One region of the Streptomyces sp. NPDC088387 genome, then DNA from elsewhere that is predicted to be linked to it. Evidence: riboswitches for the same ligand, from Rfam matches in the RefSeq annotation. Region 1 holds a riboswitch; the other holds the start of a gene.
What was found. A riboswitch is a leader RNA that binds a small molecule or an ion and turns the genes downstream of it on or off. The one in region 1 is predicted to bind glycine.

Region 1 (8,913 bases):
CAGATCGGTAAGTACCGGCTGGTCTTCTATGCGAGCCGGCAGGGCATCTGACGTCACCGGACCTGTCCGGAGGACCCAGGGAAGGTCCATGCTGCATTCACCGAGCGGCGGTACCGGCCACGGCACCGCCGCCACGGACCGTGGCCTGATGAGCATCGGCACGGTGCTGAACGTGCTGCGCGAGGAATTCCCCGAGGTCACCATCTCCAAGATCCGTTTCCTGGAGTCCGAGGGGCTGATCGAGCCCCAGCGGACTCCTTCGGGGTATCGCAAGTTCAGCGCCGGCGATGTCGAGCGGCTCGGTCATGTGCTGCGGATGCAGCGGGACCACTATCTGCCGCTCAAGGTGATCCGTGAGCATCTCGCGGCGATCGAGCGGGGCGAGGACACACGGCTGCCGGTGCTGGGCCGTCCGCGTGACGGCGAAGGCGACGCGGAGCCGTCCGACGCGCCCACGGCGGTGCGGATCGGCAGGGCGGAGCTGCTGGCCGCCGCCGGGATCGATGAACAGCAGCTCGCCGAGTGGGAGTCGTACGGGCTGATCGCCCCGGTCGACGAGGGTGTGTACGACGCGGAGGCGGCCACCGTGGCCGAGCTGGTGATCGAGCTGGGCCGGTTCGGCATCGAGCCACGCCATCTACGGGCGGTGAAGGCCGCCGCCGACCGTGAGGCCGGGCTCGTGGACCAGGTGGTGGCCCCGCTCAGACGCCACCGCAATCCGCAGACCAGGGCGCACGCCGAGGCACGTACGAAGGAACTCGCGGGCCTCGCCGTGAAGCTGCACGCGGCGCTGGTGCAGTCCGCCCTCGGAGTCCGGCTGCCCTGAGGGGCCACGCGTTCTGCCTGGGCGTGGCCGGATCGGGACCCGTACCCGTCCCGACTACCCAAACATCCCGGGCACGGCCTAGGGTTGCTGTGTGAACGAGCTCGATGTCGTAGGTGTCCGGGTCGAAATGCCCTCCAACCAACCGATCGTGCTCCTGCGCGAAGTGGGAGGCGACCGCTACCTCCCCATCTGGATCGGACCGGGGGAGGCGACGGCGATCGCCTTCGCCCAGCAGGGCATGGCACCCGCACGACCGCTGACCCACGACCTGTTCAAGGACGTGCTGGAGGCCGTCGGCCAGGAGCTCACCGAAGTGCGCATCACGGATCTGCGTGAGGGCGTCTTCTACGCCGAGCTGGTGTTCGCCAGCGGGGTCGAGGTGAGCGCCCGCCCGTCGGATGCCATAGCGCTGGCCCTGCGCACCGGAACGCCGATCTACGGCAGTGACGGTGTGCTCGACGACGCGGGCATCGCGATCCCGGACGAGCAGGAGGACGAGGTGGAGAAGTTCCGCGAGTTCCTCGACCAGATCTCGCCCGAGGACTTCGGTACCAGCAGCCAGTGAGGCGCGAACGGCCCGGCGGACACGATGTGTGCGCCGGGCCCGTGCTGCTTCACGCCCCGGCAATTGCCAGCGGCGAGTGAGAGCGTCCTGCGACGCCCCGCCAGCGCATTCGGCTAGCCTTTCCCCGCGGTGGGGCACGGGAAACCACTCTCAGGGTGATTATCACTCGGCGTGCCGAGTGTGGCGATCGTTGACGCACCCTCGGTGACTGCCTACCGTCGAGAAGGCAGGTCAAGGACGGAGGTCGGCGTGAGAAGCAGCGGCGACGGTACGGCTGGGGGTGCCCCCGGGCGCAGTCTCGGGGAGAGCGGTCCGTACCCGCTTCATGGCAGCACGACCGATCACGCTCCGCAGCGACCGGCGGCCGTGCCCAGCAGTGGAGGGGCGACGTCCATGACGTCCGAGGAGATCGGCTATCGCGGCCCCACGGCCTGCGCGGCCGCCGGTATCACCTACCGGCAACTGGACTACTGGGCGCGCACCGGGCTGGTCGAGCCGAGCGTGCGGCCCGCTCACGGGTCGGGGACGCAGCGGCTGTACAGCTTCCGGGACGTCGTCGTCCTGAAGATCGTCAAGCGTTTCCTGGACGCCGGCGTGTCGCTCCAGAACATCCGCACCACGGTCCTGCACCTGCGCGAGCAGGGTTTCCGTGATCTGGAGCGCATGACGCTGATGAGCGACGGCGCCACGGTCTACGAGTGCACCTCGCCGGACGAGGTGCACGCGCTGCTCCAGGGCGGGCAGGGGGTCTTCGGGATCGCCGTCGGCGTGGTGTGGCGGGATGTGGAGAACGCCCTGTCCCAGCTGCACGGCGAGCGGGTCGACACCGGGGAGACGCTCGTCGGGCACAATCCGGCGGACGAGCTGGCGCGGCGGCGCAACCGGGCGGTCTGAGCCCCGCCTCGTGGCGGCGGGGGCATTGTCAGTGGCGTAGGGCAGCATCGGAGATGTGCGAACCACGCCCACGATCCTGCACCTCGACATGGATGCCTTCTTCGCCTCGGTGGAGCAGGCGTCCAAGCCGAGCCTGCGCGGGAAGCCCGTGATCGTGGGCGGACTGGGCCCGCGCGGAGTGGTGTCGACGTGCTCCTACGAGGCCCGGGTGTTCGGGGTGCACTCGGCGATGCCGATGGCGCAGGCCCGCCGGCTGGCACCGAATGCCGCGTATCTGGTCCCGCGCTTCGGTCTGTACCGCTCGATCAGCGAGCAGGTGATGGCGTTGCTGCGGGCGCTGTCGCCGCTGGTGGAGCCGTTGAGCCTGGACGAGGCGTTTGTGGACCTGGAGGCCGGGGGAGCGGCCTGGGACGCCGACTCGGCCCGGCTGGCGGGCATCAGACTGCGGGCGGACATACGGGCGGTGACGGGGCTCACCGGTTCGGTGGGGCTCGCCGCGTCGAAGATGCTCGCGAAGATCGCCTCCGAGCAGGCCAAGCCCGACGGTCTGGTGCAGATCGAGCCCGGCACCGAGCGGGCGCTGCTCGGCCCGATGCCGGTGCGCACCCTGCCCGGCGTGGGCCCGGCGACGGGCGACCATCTGCGACGGGCCGGGATCATCACGGTCGACGAGATCGCGGAGGCCGGCGAGGACGAGCTGGTAAGGCTGCTGGGCAAGGCCCACGGGCACGCGCTGTACGCGATGGCGCTCGCCCACGACGACCGGCCCGTGGTCGCCGAGCGGGAGACGAAGTCGGTGTCCGTCGAGGACACCTACGACGTGGACATCCACGACCGGATCCGGGTGGAGCTGGAGGTGCAGCGGCTGGCCGACCGGTGTGTGCGGCGGCTGCGCGGGGCCGGGCTGTCGGGTCGCACGATCGTTTTGAAGGTGCGGCGGTACGACTTCTCGACGCTGACCCGGTCCGAGACGCTGCGGGGGCCCACGGACGATCCCGGGGTGGTGCGGGAGGCCGCCGCCCGGCTGCTGGACTCCGTGGACACCACGGGCGGGGTGCGGCTGCTCGGGGTGGGGGTGAGCGGACTGGCCGACTTCACTCAGGAGGACCTCTTCGCGCAGGCGGCGGGCGAGGTGGCGATCGCCGCCGAGGAGGAGCCGGGCGACGAGGGGGAGCATCCGGAGCCCGAGCAGCCCGTGGAGCGGCGCTGGGCGGCGGGGATCGATGTGCGGCACACCGAGCACGGGCACGGGTGGGTGCAGGGCAGCGGGGTCGGCCGGGTCACCGTCCGGTTCGAGACACCGCAGTCGGAGCTGCCGGGGCGGGTGCGGACGTTCCGGACCGACGACCCGGATCTGGAGCCGGTGGAACCACTGCCGTTGGTGGAGCGAAGACCCGGTGACGAGGAGACCCTGGGCGACGGGGCCGGGCACCGGACTCCGGCGGGCTGAGTTCCGCGCTCAGTTGTCGTCCTGGCCCGCCAGGCGGCCGAAGTCGTGGTCCGGCAGCGGGGGCGGGGCGGCGACGTCGAGGCCGTAGTGGTGGTAGAGCTGGAGTTCCTGCTCGGGGGAGAGATGGCGGCCGACGCCGAAGTCGGGAGCGTCCTTGATCAGGGAGCGGTCGAAGGGGACGTGCAGGGTGCCCTCGATCAACTCGCTGGGCTCCAGGGGCACAAAGGCGTCTCTGCTGAACAGGCCGGTCCGTATCGCGGCCCACTCCGGCACACCGGTCGCGTCGTCGAGGTAGACCTCGTCGATCGTGCCGATCTTGGTGCCGTTGCGGTCGAACGCCTTGCGGCCGATCAGGTTGCGCGGATCGATTTCGGTCTGCACGGTCCCTCCACGTGGTCGCAACTCATCCGTAAGCACTACGAAAGAGCACATTGGGGAAGGTGGCCACTCGAAGGCCCTTGGCCGAGAGGCGCTGGTACCCTGGCAAACGGCTGCTGACCCCGTGCGGGAGAGTCCTCCGGAGACCACCGGAGGCGCCGAAGGAGCAAATCCTCCCCGGAATCTCTCAGGCCCACGTACCGCACGGACGAGGTCACTCTGGAAAGCAGAGCGGGTGCCCGCGGCACCCACTCTCACCGACGGTGAAAGCCGGACCCCGGTCCGGTGAAGCTCTCAGGTCGAGATGACAGAGGGGGAGGCCTCGGGACACCGCGCCGTGGTGCCCCTCGCAGGTCGCGTCAGACCAGGAGGCCTCCGCAATGACCGCCCATCGCATTCCGCTCACCGAGCTCGAAGCGGGCATCCCCTTCGAGCAGCGCCACATCGGGCCCGACCAGGAGGCGCGGGCCAAGATGCTCGCGCAGGTCGGCTACGGCTCCCTCGACGAGCTGACGGCCACGGCGGTCCCGGATGTGATCAAGAACGCCGACGCGCTCGACCTGCCGGGTGCGCGCACCGAGGCCGAGGTGCTGGCCGAGCTGCGGTCGCTGGCCGACCGGAACCACGTCCTCGGCTCGATGATCGGGCTCGGGTACTACGGGACCTTCACCCCGCCCGTGATCCTGCGGAACGTCATGGAGAACCCGGCCTGGTACACGGCGTACACGCCCTACCAGCCGGAGATCTCGCAGGGGCGCCTGGAGGCGCTGCTGAACTTCCAGACCATGGTCGCCGACCTGACCGGCCTGCCGACCTCCGGCGCCTCGCTGCTCGACGAGGGCACGGCGGCCGCCGAGGCCATGGCGCTGTCGCGGCGGATGGGCAAGAACAAGAAGGGCCTCTACCTGGTCGACGCGGACGCGCTGCCGCAGACCGTGGCCGTGATCCGGACCCGTGCCGAGCCGACCGGTGTCGAGGTCGTCGTCGCCGACCTGGGCGACGGCATCCCCGCCGAGGTCGCCGGACGTGAGATCAACGGCGTGCTGATCCAGTACCCGGGCGCCTCCGGAGCCGTACGCGACATCAAGCCCGTTGTGGACCAGGCGCACGAGCTGGGCGCGCTGGTCACCGTCGCCGCCGATCTGCTGGCGCTGACGCTGCTGAGGTCGCCCGGCGAGCTGGGGGCCGACATCGCGATCGGTACGACCCAGCGGTTCGGTGTGCCGATGGGCTTCGGCGGGCCGCACGCCGGATACATGGCGGTGCACGAGAAGTTCGCGCGCAGCCTGCCGGGCCGGCTCGTGGGCGTCTCCGTCGACGCCGACGGGAACCGTGCCTACCGGCTCGCGCTTCAGACGCGTGAGCAGCACATCCGCCGCGAGAAGGCGACCAGCAACATCTGCACCGCGCAGGTGCTGCTCGCCGTGATGGCCGGTATGTACGCCGTCTACCACGGCCCCGACGGGCTGCGCGGCATCGCCCGCCGCACCCACCGCTACGCCACGATCCTCGCCGCCGGGCTGGCCGCGGGCGGAGTCGAGATCGTGCACGGCTCCTACTTCGACACCGTCACCGCGCGGGTGCCCGGACGGGCCGGTGAGATCGTCGCCGCCGCCCGCGAGAACGGGGTCAACCTCCGGCTCGTCGACGCCGACCACCTCTCGCTCGCCTGCGACGAGACCACAAACCGGGCCCAACTGGCCGCCGTATGGGCCGCGTTCGGTGTCAATGCCGACGCCGACATCGAGGCGCTCGACGCGGACACCGGGGACGCCGTGCCGGCCGGGCTGCTGCGCGACGACGAGTACCTCACCCACCCGGTCTTCCACCAGCACCGCTCCGAGACCGCGATGCTGCGTTACCTGCGCAGGCTCGCCGACCGGGACTACGCGCTGGACCGCGGCATGATCCCGCTCGGCTCCTGCACGATGAAGCTCAACGCGACGACCGAGATGGAGCCGGTCACCTGGCCGGAGTTCGGGCAGCTGCACCCCTTCGCGCCCGCCGAGCAGGCGGAGGGCTACCTCACGCTCATCCGTGAGCTGGAGGAACGTCTCGCCGAGGTCACCGGCTACGACAACGTCTCGCTCCAGCCGAACGCCGGTTCGCAGGGCGAGCTGGCCGGGCTGCTGGCCGTACGCGGCTACCACCGGGCCAACGGTGACGAGCAGCGGACCGTGTGTCTGATTCCGTCGTCCGCGCACGGCACCAACGCCGCGAGCGCCGTGATGGCCGGTATGAAGGTCGTCGTCGTGAAGACCTCCGACGACGGCGAGATCGACGTCGAGGATCTGCGGGCGAAGATCGAGCAGCACCGGGACCAGCTGTCCGTGCTGATGATCACGTATCCGTCGACACACGGTGTGTTCGAGGAGCACGTCGCCGACATCTGCGCGCAGGTACACGAGGCCGGCGGTCAGGTCTACGTCGACGGAGCCAACCTCAACGCCCTGGTGGGGCTCGCCAAGCCGGGCCACTTCGGCGGTGACGTCTCGCACCTCAACCTGCACAAGACGTTCTGCATCCCGCACGGCGGCGGCGGTCCGGGCGTCGGTCCGGTGGGCGTACGGTCGCACCTCGCGCCCTACCTGCCCAACCACCCGCTCCAGCCCGCTGCCGGTCCCGAGACCGGTGTCGGCCCCATCTCGGCCGCCCCGTGGGGTTCGGCGGGCATTCTGCCGATCTCGTGGGCGTACGTCCGGCTGATGGGCGGCGAGGGGCTCAAGCGGGCCACGCAGGTGGCCGTGCTGTCCGCCAACTACATCGCCAAGCGGCTCGAACCGCACTACCCGGTGCTCTACACCGGCCCCGGCGGACTGGTCGCGCACGAGTGCATCATCGATCTGCGGCCGCTCACCAAGGCGACCGGCGTCACCGTCGACGACGTCGCCAAGCGGCTCATCGACTACGGCTTCCACGCGCCGACGATGTCCTTCCCGGTCGCGGGCACGCTGATGATCGAGCCCACCGAGTCCGAGGACCTGATCGAACTCGACCGGTTCTGCGAGGCGATGATCGCGATCCGTGCGGAGATCGAGAAGGTCGGCGCGGGCGAGTGGCCGGCCGACGACAACCCGCTGCACAACGCGCCGCACACCGCCGCCGCGCTGGGCGGTGCGTGGGAGCACGCGTACACGCGCGAGGAGGCCGTGTTCCCCGGCGACGTCTCCGCCGCCGACAAGTACTGGCCGCCGGTCCGCCGTATCGACCAGGCCTTCGGCGACCGCAACCTGGTGTGCTCCTGCCCGCCGCTGGACGCGTACGAGGACTGAGCGGTTTCCACGGTGGTCATGTGGGCTCCGCGTCCTGGGACGCGGGGCCCTCGGGCTGTACGGGGGTGGGTCAGCCGGTGTGGACGCGGGGGCGGCGGTCGCGGTCCGGTTCCGCCTCGCGCAGTACCTCCCGGGTGACCGGGGCTACCTCGCCCTGGCCGAAGAGGAAGAAGCGCAGGAAGTTGGCGAACGGGTTTCCCTCGGTCCACTCGAAGTAGATGTGCGGTATGCAGTTCGTCGTGTCGCGGACGTGCAGCAGCAGGGCGGCCAGCGCGTTCGGTACGGAGGACGACTCCAGGGTCAGTACGCGGTAGCGCTTGTGCAGCACCTCGCCCCGGACCGTCAGGCCGGCCTCGAACTCGGACGGGTCGGTGACCGTCACCTCGACGAAGACGAAGTCCTCCGACCCCGGCACGTCGTTGTCCTGCCGGATCTGCTCGATCTTCTCGCGGTACTCGGCGGCGTCCCGGTTGTCGGGCTCGTTGGCGATGAACCGGATCCTGCGGCTGGCGATGTCCCGGACGAAGCGCTCCGCCATCGGGTCGAGCGTCAGGCTGGTCACGCGCAGCTCGAAGGCGCGGGCCAGCCGGGACAGCAGGGAGAGCAGGATGATGCCGGCGATGAAACAGGCGCCGATCTTCACACCGTCGGGGCGCTCGATGACGTTGACGACGGTCGTGTAGAGGAAGACCGCCGAGATCACCGCGAAGCCGATGAACCAGTTGCGCTGGCCGGCCTTGCGGGCGGCGATGGTGACAGCGATCGCGGCCGAGCTGATCAGCACCAGGACACCGGTGGCGTAGGCGCCGCCCTGGGCGTCCACGTCGGCGTCGAAGATCCAGGTCACCAGGAACGCGATCAGGGTGAAGACGATGACCATCGGGCGCACCGCGCGCGCCCAGTGCGGGGCCATGCCGTAGCGGGGCAGATAGCGCGGCATCAGGTTGAGCAGGCCCGCCATCGCGGAGGCGCCGGCGAACCAGAGGATGGCGATGGTGGAGACGTCGTAGACCGTGCCGAAGGCGCTGCCGAGGTATTCGTGCGCCAGGAAGGCGAGGGCGCGTCCGTTGGCCTGGCCGCCCTCCTCGAACTCCCGCTCCGGGATCAGCAGGGTGGTGATGAAGCTGGTGGTGATCAGGAAGCCGCTCATGATCAGGGCGGCCGTGGTGAGCAGCTTCTTGGTGTCCCTGATCCGGCCCGCGGGCCGCTCCTCGGTGTCGCCGGGGTCACCCTTGACGTGGGGCATCACCGCGACGCCGGTCTCGAAGCCGGAGAGGCCGAGGGCGAGTTTCGGGAAGACGATCAGGGCGACCCCGATCATCACGAAGACGTTGCCGTGTTCGGCGGTGAGCGCGCCGGTCCAGTCGGTGATCACATGGCCCTCGGTGGCGACGTGCCACAGGCCCGAGATCACCACGACCACGTTGAGGGCGAGATACAGGCCGACGAGCGCGAAGGCGACGCCGATCGCCTCCAGGAAGCCCTTCAGGAACACCGCGCCGAGCAGCGCGACGAGGATCAGGGTGAT
Region 2 (8,913 bases), on a different contig from region 1:
CTCCAGGGGGCCGCCCTGGAAGCCGGGGAAGACGGCGGAGTTCAGCTTCTTCGCGAAGGTCTTGTCACGGGACAGGATGATGCCGCCGCGCGGACCGCCGAGCGTCTTGTGCGTGGTGGAGGTGACGACGTCCGCGAAGGGTACGGGGTTCGGGTGCAGCCCCGCCGCGACCAGCCCGGCGAAGTGCGCCATGTCGACCCAGAGCAGTGCCTCGACCTCGTCGGCGATCCGGCGGAACTCGGCGAAGTCCAGCTGCCGCGGGTACGCCGACCAGCCGGCGATGATCACCTTGGGCCGGTGTTCCTTGGCGAGCCGCTCGACCTCGGCCATGTCGACCAGTCCGGCGTTGTCGACGTGGTAGGCGACCACGTTGAACTGCTTGCCGGAGAAGTTGAGGCGCATGCCGTGGGTGAGGTGGCCGCCGTGGGCCAGGTCCAGGCCGAGGATGGTGTCCCCGGGCTGGGCGACGGCGAAGAGCGCGGCCTGGTTGGCGGAGGCGCCCGAGTGCGGCTGGACGTTGGCGTACTCGGCGCCGAACAGCTCCTTGACCCGGTCGATGGCGAGCTGCTCGGTGACGTCGACGTACTCGCAGCCGCCGTAGTAGCGGCGGCCGGGGTAGCCCTCGGCGTACTTGTTGGTCAGGACCGAGCCCTGGGCCTCCATGACCGCGACCGGCGCGAAGTTCTCGGAGGCGATCATCTCCAGCGTGGACTGCTGGCGGCGCAGCTCGGCGTCGACCGCGGCGGCGACCTCGGGGTCGAGGTCGTGCAGGGGGGCGTTGAAGTCGGACATCTGGAGGGCTCCTCAGCCGGCGGAAAAGGCGGTGTACTCGTCGGCGGAGAGCAGGTCGGCCGGCTCGTCACCGACGCGTACCTTGAACAGCCAGCCACCCTCGAAGGGGGCGGAGTTCACCAGCGACGGGTCGTTGACCACGTCCTCGTTGACCTCGGTGATCTCGCCGGAGACCGGGGAGTACAGATCGCTGACCGACTTGGTCGACTCCAGTTCGCCGCAGGTCTCGCCCGCGGTCACGGTGTCACCGACGGCCGGGAGGTCGACGAAGACGACATCGCCGAGCGCGTTGGCCGCGTGCTCCGTGATGCCGACCGTCGAGACGCCCTCCTCGGCGGCCGACAGCCACTCGTGCTCCTTGCTGTAGCGCAGCTGCTGGGGGTTGCTCATGGCCTGAATTCTCCTGTACGCGGGGAGTGCTGGTGAAAGGGGGACTGCGGAAGACGGTCGTGACCTGGGCAGATGTGCCCGACGTCACAGCCCAGTCTCTACTTCTGCCGCTTGTAGAACGGCAGCGCCACGACCTCGTACGGCTCCTGGCTGCCGCGGATGTCGACCGCGATCCCGGAGGTGCCCGGCGTCGCGTGCGCGGCGTCGACGTACGCGATGGCGACCGGCTTTCCCAGGGTGGGGGAGGGGGCGCCGGAGGTGACCTCGCCGATCTCGGTGCCGGCGGCGGTCACCTTGTACCCGGCGCGCGGGACGCGGCGGCCCTCGGCGATCAGGCCGACCAGGACGCGCGGCGGGTTCGACTCGGCCTTCGCGGCGGCCGCGGTGAGCGCCTCGCGCCCCACGAAGTCGCCGTCCTTGTCGAACTTCACGACCCGGCCGAGCCCGGCGTCGAAGGGGGTGAGGGCGGCGGTCAGCTCGTGCCCGTACAGCGGCATGCCCGCCTCCAGGCGCAGGGTGTCGCGGCAGGACAGCCCGCAGGGGACGAGCCCGGCGCCGGCGCCGGCCTCGGTGAGCGCCTGCCACACGGTGACGGCGTGCTCGGGCTTCACGAACAGCTCGAAGCCGTCCTCGCCGGTGTAGCCGGTGCGGGCGATCAGGGCGGGGACGCCGGCGACGGTGCCGGGCAGCCCGGCGTAGTACTTGAGCCCGTCGAGGTCGGCGTCGGTGACCGACTTCAGGATGTCCGGGGACTCCGGGCCCTGGACCGCGATCAGCGCGTAGGCGTCGCGGTCGTCGCGGACCTGGGCGTCGAAGCCGGCGGCCCGCTCGGTGAGGGCGTCCAGGACGACCTGGGCGTTGGAGGCGTTGGCGACGACCATGAACTCGGTCGCGGCGAGCCGGTAGACGATCAGGTCGTCGAGGATGCCGCCGTCGGCCTGGCAGATCATGGTGTAGCGGGCGCGGCCGACACCGACGGCGGCGATGTTGCCGACGAGGGCGAAGTTCAGCAGGGCGGCGGCGTCCGGGCCGGTCACGGTGATCTCGCCCATGTGCGAGAGGTCGAACAGGCCGGCCCGGGTGCGTACGGCGGTGTGCTCGTCGCGCTCGGAGCCGTAGCGCAGGGGCATGTCCCAGCCGGCGAAGTCGGTCATGGTCGCGCCCAGCGAGCGATGCAGGGCATCGAGGGCGGTATGCCGGAGTTCGGCACTGCTCATCGGTCGGTCTCCCAAGGCGTGGGGAAGGGCGAGGTCGTTCCTCCCCATCTGTCATCGGAACCTGAGAGGTTCACCCTGACCGGAGACGATCACGGCTTGCACCTTGGGTGGGGCCACTGCGACAGCGGCCCGCTTTTCAGATGTGCCTCGCCCGCGCGGTACGGGGCCTGAGAGATTCAAGGGAGGGACTTGCTCCTTCGGCGCCCCTGTACCGCGGTCGTTCGACTGCGGCGCCGGGGACTCTCCCGCGCGGATTCAAGCGGCCGGTATGCAGTTGGCGCGGCCATCATTGCACGCATCGGTTCGGCGCGGCAGGGGGAGTCTCTTCGCCGAGGGGGTAGACGTAACGGACATCGGCAGCGCTCTGTAGCGAGCTTGTTGCGCGATGCGAACAGAAAGGCGGGAGACCGCGGATTACCTTCTCTTTACACTCGACGGGGAGGGGACGACGTGAACCGCCCCAGGGGAGGACGATCACGGTGAACAGGACCACGGCGTACGCGACCACCACGGGCCTCGCGCTGCCCGAGCAGCCGGCCGCCCAGGCCAGGGAGGCATGCGGCCCGGTGCCGTCCCCCGTCCTCCGCGATCTGCGCGACCGGGGCGGCCGCAGCCCGCACGCCCTGCTCTTCGGGCCCCGTGACCTGGTCGTGGTGACCGGTCTGCCGGGCAGCGGCAAGTCCACCCTGATGCGGCGCACGGTCAAGGCCGCCCGGATCGACTCGCAGGACACCCGTGACCGCTTCGACCGCCTGGTGCCGGGCTTCCTGCCGTACGCGGTCTACCGCCCGCTCGTCCGTCTCGCGCACTACGTCGGACTGCGCCGCGCGCTGCGCCGGGGCAAGGGCGTGGTGGTGCACGACTGCGGCACCCAGGCCTGGGTGCGCGCCTGGCTGGCCCGCGAGGCCCGCAGGCGCGGCGGCAAGCTGCACGTGCTGCTGCTGGACGTCACCCCGCAGCAGGCCCTGGAGGGACAGCGCGAGCGCGGCCGGGGTGTGTCCCGGTTCGCGTTCCGCCGCCACCGCGGGGTCGCCGCGCGGCTGCTGCGCCGGGTGGAGAAGGGCGACCTGCCGAGCGGCTGCGGTTCGGCGGTGCTGCTGGACCGGGACGCGGCGGACACCCTGCGGCGGATCGGCTTCACCGGTTAGTCACAGGTCGCAGGCGGCTCAAGGGGCGTACCGGTTAGCCTTTTCAGCCACAGCAGAGGTACTCGGCAGGCGGTAGGCAGATGGACTTCCCGGCGGACCTTCCCGCGAACTTTCCGGCGCAGGCGCACCCCCACCCGCACGGTGGCTGGCCCGGCAACGAACTGGAGGAGGTGCTCTCCGCCGCCCTCGGCGTACCGTCGGCCGGCCCGCGCGTCGTCGAGGTGCTGGGCCGCAGCTTCCTGTGGGTGCCGCTGCCCAACGGCGGCGGCCCGCACAGCGGTCCGCTGGACCTGCCCAGCACGGAGATCGACGGCCAGGCGTACGTCCCGGTGTTCAGCTCCGAGGAGCAGCTGCGCCAGGTCGCCGGGCCGCACATGTCGTACACGATCGCGCCCGCCGTGGAGTTCGCGCGCGGGCTGCCGCCGATGGCGGGGCTGGTGCTCAACCCCGGTGGTGTGGTGGGCATGCCGCTGCCGCCGCCGGCGGTCGCCGAGCTGTGCCGGGCGGGGCGCACCCCGCTGGACGGGCCCGCGGGCGGCGGCCGGGTGCGGCTGTTCGAACCCGACTGGCAGGACGACCCGGTGGAGTTCCTGGCCGCCGCGGCCGCCGAATTCGAGGCGCTGGGTGTGGTCCTGACGGCCCGCCGCTGCCTCGCCGCCATCGAGACGGCCGCCCCGGTCATGTTCGTCGGTGTCGAACTCTCCCAGTGGGAGGGCGACTTCAGGGCCCAGCCGCTGGAGGCGCTGGGCCGCGCCCTGGGCTGCATGCCGGTCCAGTGGCCGGTCAACCTGGTACTGCTGGGCGCGGCCCAGGACCCTTTGATCGACTGGATGCGACAGGAGGTCCGTCCCTTCTACCAGCGGCACTTCTGAGTGGTCCCGGCGAAGCCCGGTGCGGTACCGCGCCCGCAAAAGGGCGCGGGGAACCGCGCGACCGGTTCCCACCGGCCCGCGGTTCGGCACAGGCGATCGACCACACACCGTGCCTGCCGGCCCCCGTCGTACGCGACGCGTATGTGCCCTGTATCCGAGCCCTGCAATATTGGCGAGGGTTCATCGGTTTGTGTGCGCTGGTGCAGAGGAGAGCCCGTGACGACGCATGGTTCTCCGGGCCCGCGGATCGGCGACGCGTTCGGACTGCAGCTCTCGGACGCGGTGCGCCTGCGGCGGCCCGTGACCGCGTTCGTCGAGCGCTCGGACGGGCTGATCGTGCCGTCCGGCTCGGCCCAGTGGCTCAGCGGAGAGAACGAGTGGCCCTCTGCGGTCCGGGAGGCGCTGGCGAGAGCCCGGGGCCCTGTGCTCGACGTGGGTGCCGGCAGTGGCAGGCACAGTGCGTATCTTGCCCGCAAGCCGATGCAGGTGACGGCGATGGACACCTCGGAACTGGCCCTGGGCATCTGTCGGGACGCCGGGGTGCAGGAGACCTTGTGCGCGGACGTGACGGAGCTGGAGCGTCGACTGCGGGGGAAGCCGCTGTTCCGGACCGTGCTGTTCCTCGGCAACAACGTCGGGCTGCTCGGTTCCGTCACCCGCGGCACCGAGATCCTTCGGCAGGTGCACGCGGTCACCTCGGACGACGCACTGATCATCGCGGAGGGCAGGCGTCCCGTGGCCGGCACCGCGGAGAACCGCGCCTATGTCGAGGGCAACCTTTCTCGGGGCAGGCTGCCGGGCGCGTTGCTGATGCGGCTGCGCTACGGCACGACGGCAACCCACTGGTTCCCATACCTGTTCTGTGGGCCGGAGGAACTGGAGCGCATCGCGAAGGCCGCCGGCTGGAGCCTGTGCGACGTCCAGGACTTCCACTACCCGGGCGCTCCGTCCGACGCGGCCCCGCTGTCGTACACGGCGGTGCTGGGCAAGCAGGACGGGCGAGACGGATCAGCGCTGGGCGCCGAGGGCATGCCCGGGGGCGGGTACCGGTGAGGGAGACTCGTCGGCCGTGGTGCCCGCGGGGGAAGCAGTCCCAGACGGCATGGTGTTGGACCCAGCGGTTGTCCAGAACACCGGTGTGATTGGCTGCCGGCGGACCCGGTATTGCAGCACGGGAGTGAGAAGGTGTGTTTGACCTCCCCGCTCTCTTCGGGCATCTGTTCCTTGAACACGTCGAGGCCCGATATCTCGGCGCCGAGCGAGGGGCCGGCGGTTAGACGACGATGGCGTCGGAGACATGCCGCGTTCGTGTGGTGACGTGCTGTGGCGTCCGGTGCGGACTGTTCCATGAGTCCTCCACAAGAGAGTGAATGGTCTCGTCGGAATGTCAGTACCGTGGCGCGGACGGCGTCGGAATCGCGTCCAGTGCCTCGACCTCGGCAGGCGTGAGGGTGATGTCCGCCGCGGCGGCATTCTCGACCAAGTGCGTCCGCCGTCTGGTGCCGGCGATGGGCACGATGTGCTCACCCTTGGAAAGGACCCAGGCCAACGCGGCCTGTCCCGGGGTGGCTCCGTGGCGCGCGGCCACGGCTCGCAGCGGTTCGAGGGCCCGCAGCTCCTCCCGCATGGCCGCTTCGGTGAAGCGGGGCAGCCGGAGGCGGCGGTCGTCTTCCTTGAACTGGCTGCGCGACCGGTGCGTACCCGTCAGGAAGCCACGGCCGAGGGGTGCGTAGGCGATGAAGCCGCAACCGTGAGCGGCGCACCACGGCACAATGTCCCGCAGGGCTTCACGGGTCCACAGGGACAATTCACTCTGCACTGACGACACAGGGTGGATGGCATGGGCCCGCCGCAGTTCCCCGACACCGACCTCCGACAGCCCGATGTGCTTCATCAGGCCATCGCCGACCAACTCGGCCAGAGCGCCCCACGACTCGTCCAGGGGGATCCTCGCGTCCACACGGTGCAGCTGATAAAGGTCCAGGTAGTCCGTGCCCAGCCGCTGGAGCGAAGCCTTGGCCGCGGCTTTGAGCCGCTCGGGTCGGCCGTCCGGTACGAGTCCGCCCCTCTCTCCCGCGACGAGGCCACCCTTACTGGCCAGGAACGCCTCGTGCCGACGTCCGCGCAGGGCCTGCCCGATCAGGACTTCGTTGGCGTACGGCCCGTACACGTCCGCTGTGTCGACGAGCGTCACCCCGAGATCGAGGGCGGTGCGCACGACATCCAGGGAAGCCGCGTCGTCCCAGCCCCCCGTCGTGTAGGCGAAGCTCATGCCCATACAGCCGAGTCCCACCGAGCCGACAAGCGACCCGCCGAGTGTGCGCTCATGCACGAAGTCCCCTCCCCGCTGTTCAGGATGTCCGGCAGAGCTGGACCTTGACGAAGTTCCTGCTGCGGGGCTCGTCGACCGCGGGGTCGAACACCACGGTTACGGCCCCGTCGGTCTCCGCCGCCGCTCTCGTCACTGTCGAGAATCCGTGCCCGTGCAGCGCCTCCAGGACCGTGTCATTGCGGCCCGTCGGACACCACGTGACGTGAAGAGGACGCCGGGACCTGCCGATCAGCCAGCCGAACACGGCGGCCTCCAGCGTCCGGTTGAGGACCCGGCAGCTCATCGCGAACTCCCGCAGCCGCACCCGGTCCTTCGCGGTTTCGGTGACGATGACGGCGCAGATACCGTGATCGCCGAACGTGTCGACGAGCCGGGCGGTGAAGACCTGCCTGTCGGGGTCGTCGACAAGCTGCAGCCAGGACGCGTCGTCGAACCGGTGGCCGGTGAGGTGGAAGCGGTTGGCACGGTTGAGGAGCTGCAGACAGCGGTCCGGGGCCTGTTCGGGGCCGACCGGGGCGAGTTCGAGGCGCATGCCCAGCGAGGCGAGGAAGTCGTCGACGGACGTGGCCTTTGCACGGGCGGCCTCCGACCGGTAGCGGAGCCCGTAGTAGTGGGCACGCTCGCGGTCCTCATGGGTCAGCTGGCTGTCACCCACGGCGGTGAGGTCCTGGAGTGTCCGGCACAGCCCCGACCAGTCCTCACCAGGGCCCGGGAAACGGAGTGTGGTGACGTCCGGGTGTGTGGCGGCGACTTCGGCCAGTTCGACCGGGTTGTCGTCCACCAGGACGAACACGTCCGTGGGCAGGTCCAGCGCCTTCGCCATCGCGGCGAGCTGTTCGCTCTTGGGCGCCCAGCTGGTACTGACGGCGGCGAAACCCGCGGGCGGGACGAGCAGTCCGACGTGCTCGCGCAGCGCGGCATCGGTGAACGCCTCCAGTGCGTTTGGGGAGTTCTTGCTGCACACGGCGATGATGAAGCCCTGCCCCCGTGCGCACAGCAGCATCCGCTGCCACCAGCGGTGCGCCGCCTCTCCCGCGACGGCGTGCGAGCGAACGCCCGCCGGGCCGTCCTCGGAGAGGATGCCGCGCCACAGCGTCCCGTCCAGGTCGGTCACCAGCACTTTGGGCTGCCAGACCAGGCGTAGTCGCGTCGCCAGAACGCGAGCGATGAGCGACGCCGCCTCCTCCGACAGGACGGGACCGGGGGTTTGGGGCGCGGTGCCGTCTGCCCAGGCGGCCCGAGCCAGTGTTTCCAGCGCTCGGTCGGTGTCGAGAACGGAGCCGTGGGGGAGGTCCGTGAGGGTCTCCACCAGGGCATCGGTGATGCGCCCGGCCAGCCGGGCCAGTCGGAGTGCCACCGAGCGCTCGGCCACGGGCAGGGGCAGGGGCGGGAAAACGGGCGGCACGACCACGTACCGAGTGGCGTGCAGGGCCAGTTGCCCGCGCAGTCGTGCCGCGAAGTCCGCGATACGACGATCGGCGCCGGCGAGCAGCTCCTGCAGCGCCGCGGCATCCAGCGGTGTGGAGGAGTCCCAGCGGAGTTCGCCGAAGACATCCTCCACGCAGACCGCCGTGACCACGGGACCGGGTTCGCCCGTGAGTTTCCGCAACTCGGCCTCGAGCGTGTCGGCGACGGGTGCGGGGATGCCCACGGGATGCCCCGTGGAGGCGGCGTACGCTCTGACGAACAGAGCCAGGCGACCGGTCCAGGCCGTTCCGAGCAGTCGTACCTGTTCGGCGGACGCGGGTGAGAGGGAGGTATGTTCGGCGGCCTCGCGCAGGGAGAGCGGTGCCGGTGCGGCGGCGTGCGGGAGTTGGTCGACGGCTCCGGCTGTCATGAAGCGGCGTCCTTTCCGGGAAGCGAGAGGGCCCCGGCGGCGGTCAGCCGCCGGCGAACTGGAGCAGGAACTCGATCTCGTCCCCGTCGTCGAAGCTCAGGGCGCCGTACTCCGCCCGTGGTACCAGTTCTCCATTGCGTACGACGATTACGTTGCGGCGCACCGTGCCGCTCTCGTCCCACAGCTGTGCCGCGGTGGGGGAGTGACACGAGCTCAGGACAGTGCGCAACTGCCCGAGGTCGGCAACGCTCAGCCGTTCGCCGTGCCGGGAGAAGGACTCGGCGCCGATGAGGAATTCAGGCACGATGACCTGCACGTCACGGGA

Region 2: another riboswitch for glycine. It lies ahead of gcvT (glycine cleavage system aminomethyltransferase GcvT); the one in region 1 lies ahead of gcvP (aminomethyl-transferring glycine dehydrogenase).

What each region holds. Positions count from the first base shown of each region.
Region 1 is NZ_JBIVNC010000016.1:211,146-220,058, reverse strand. It holds gene ACIQAC_RS33915 (FHA domain-containing protein) at 1-51, shown strand, start outside; gene ACIQAC_RS33910 (MerR family transcriptional regulator) at 89-826, shown strand; gene ACIQAC_RS33905 (bifunctional nuclease family protein) at 918-1,391, shown strand; gene ACIQAC_RS33900 (MerR family transcriptional regulator) at 1,641-2,285, shown strand; gene ACIQAC_RS33895 (DNA polymerase IV) at 2,341-3,735, shown strand; gene ACIQAC_RS33890 (PRC-barrel domain-containing protein) at 3,745-4,116, opposite strand; glycine riboswitch at 4,231-4,326, shown strand; gene gcvP (aminomethyl-transferring glycine dehydrogenase) at 4,494-7,385, shown strand; gene ACIQAC_RS33880 (amino acid transporter) at 7,456-8,913, opposite strand, start outside.
Region 2 is NZ_JBIVNC010000025.1:34,644-43,556, reverse strand. It holds gene glyA (serine hydroxymethyltransferase) at 1-792, opposite strand, end outside; gene gcvH (glycine cleavage system protein GcvH) at 805-1,182, opposite strand; gene gcvT (glycine cleavage system aminomethyltransferase GcvT) at 1,281-2,399, opposite strand; glycine riboswitch at 2,546-2,657, opposite strand; gene ACIQAC_RS39375 (AAA family ATPase) at 2,879-3,547, shown strand; gene ACIQAC_RS39370 (enhanced serine sensitivity protein SseB) at 3,628-4,419, shown strand; gene ACIQAC_RS39365 (class I SAM-dependent methyltransferase) at 4,636-5,472, shown strand; gene ACIQAC_RS39360 (aldo/keto reductase) at 5,807-6,712, opposite strand; gene ACIQAC_RS39355 (HAD-IIIC family phosphatase) at 6,771-8,588, opposite strand; gene ACIQAC_RS39350 (MoaD/ThiS family protein) at 8,632-8,913, opposite strand, start outside; gene ACIQAC_RS39345 (formylglycine-generating enzyme family protein) at 8,906-8,913, opposite strand, start outside.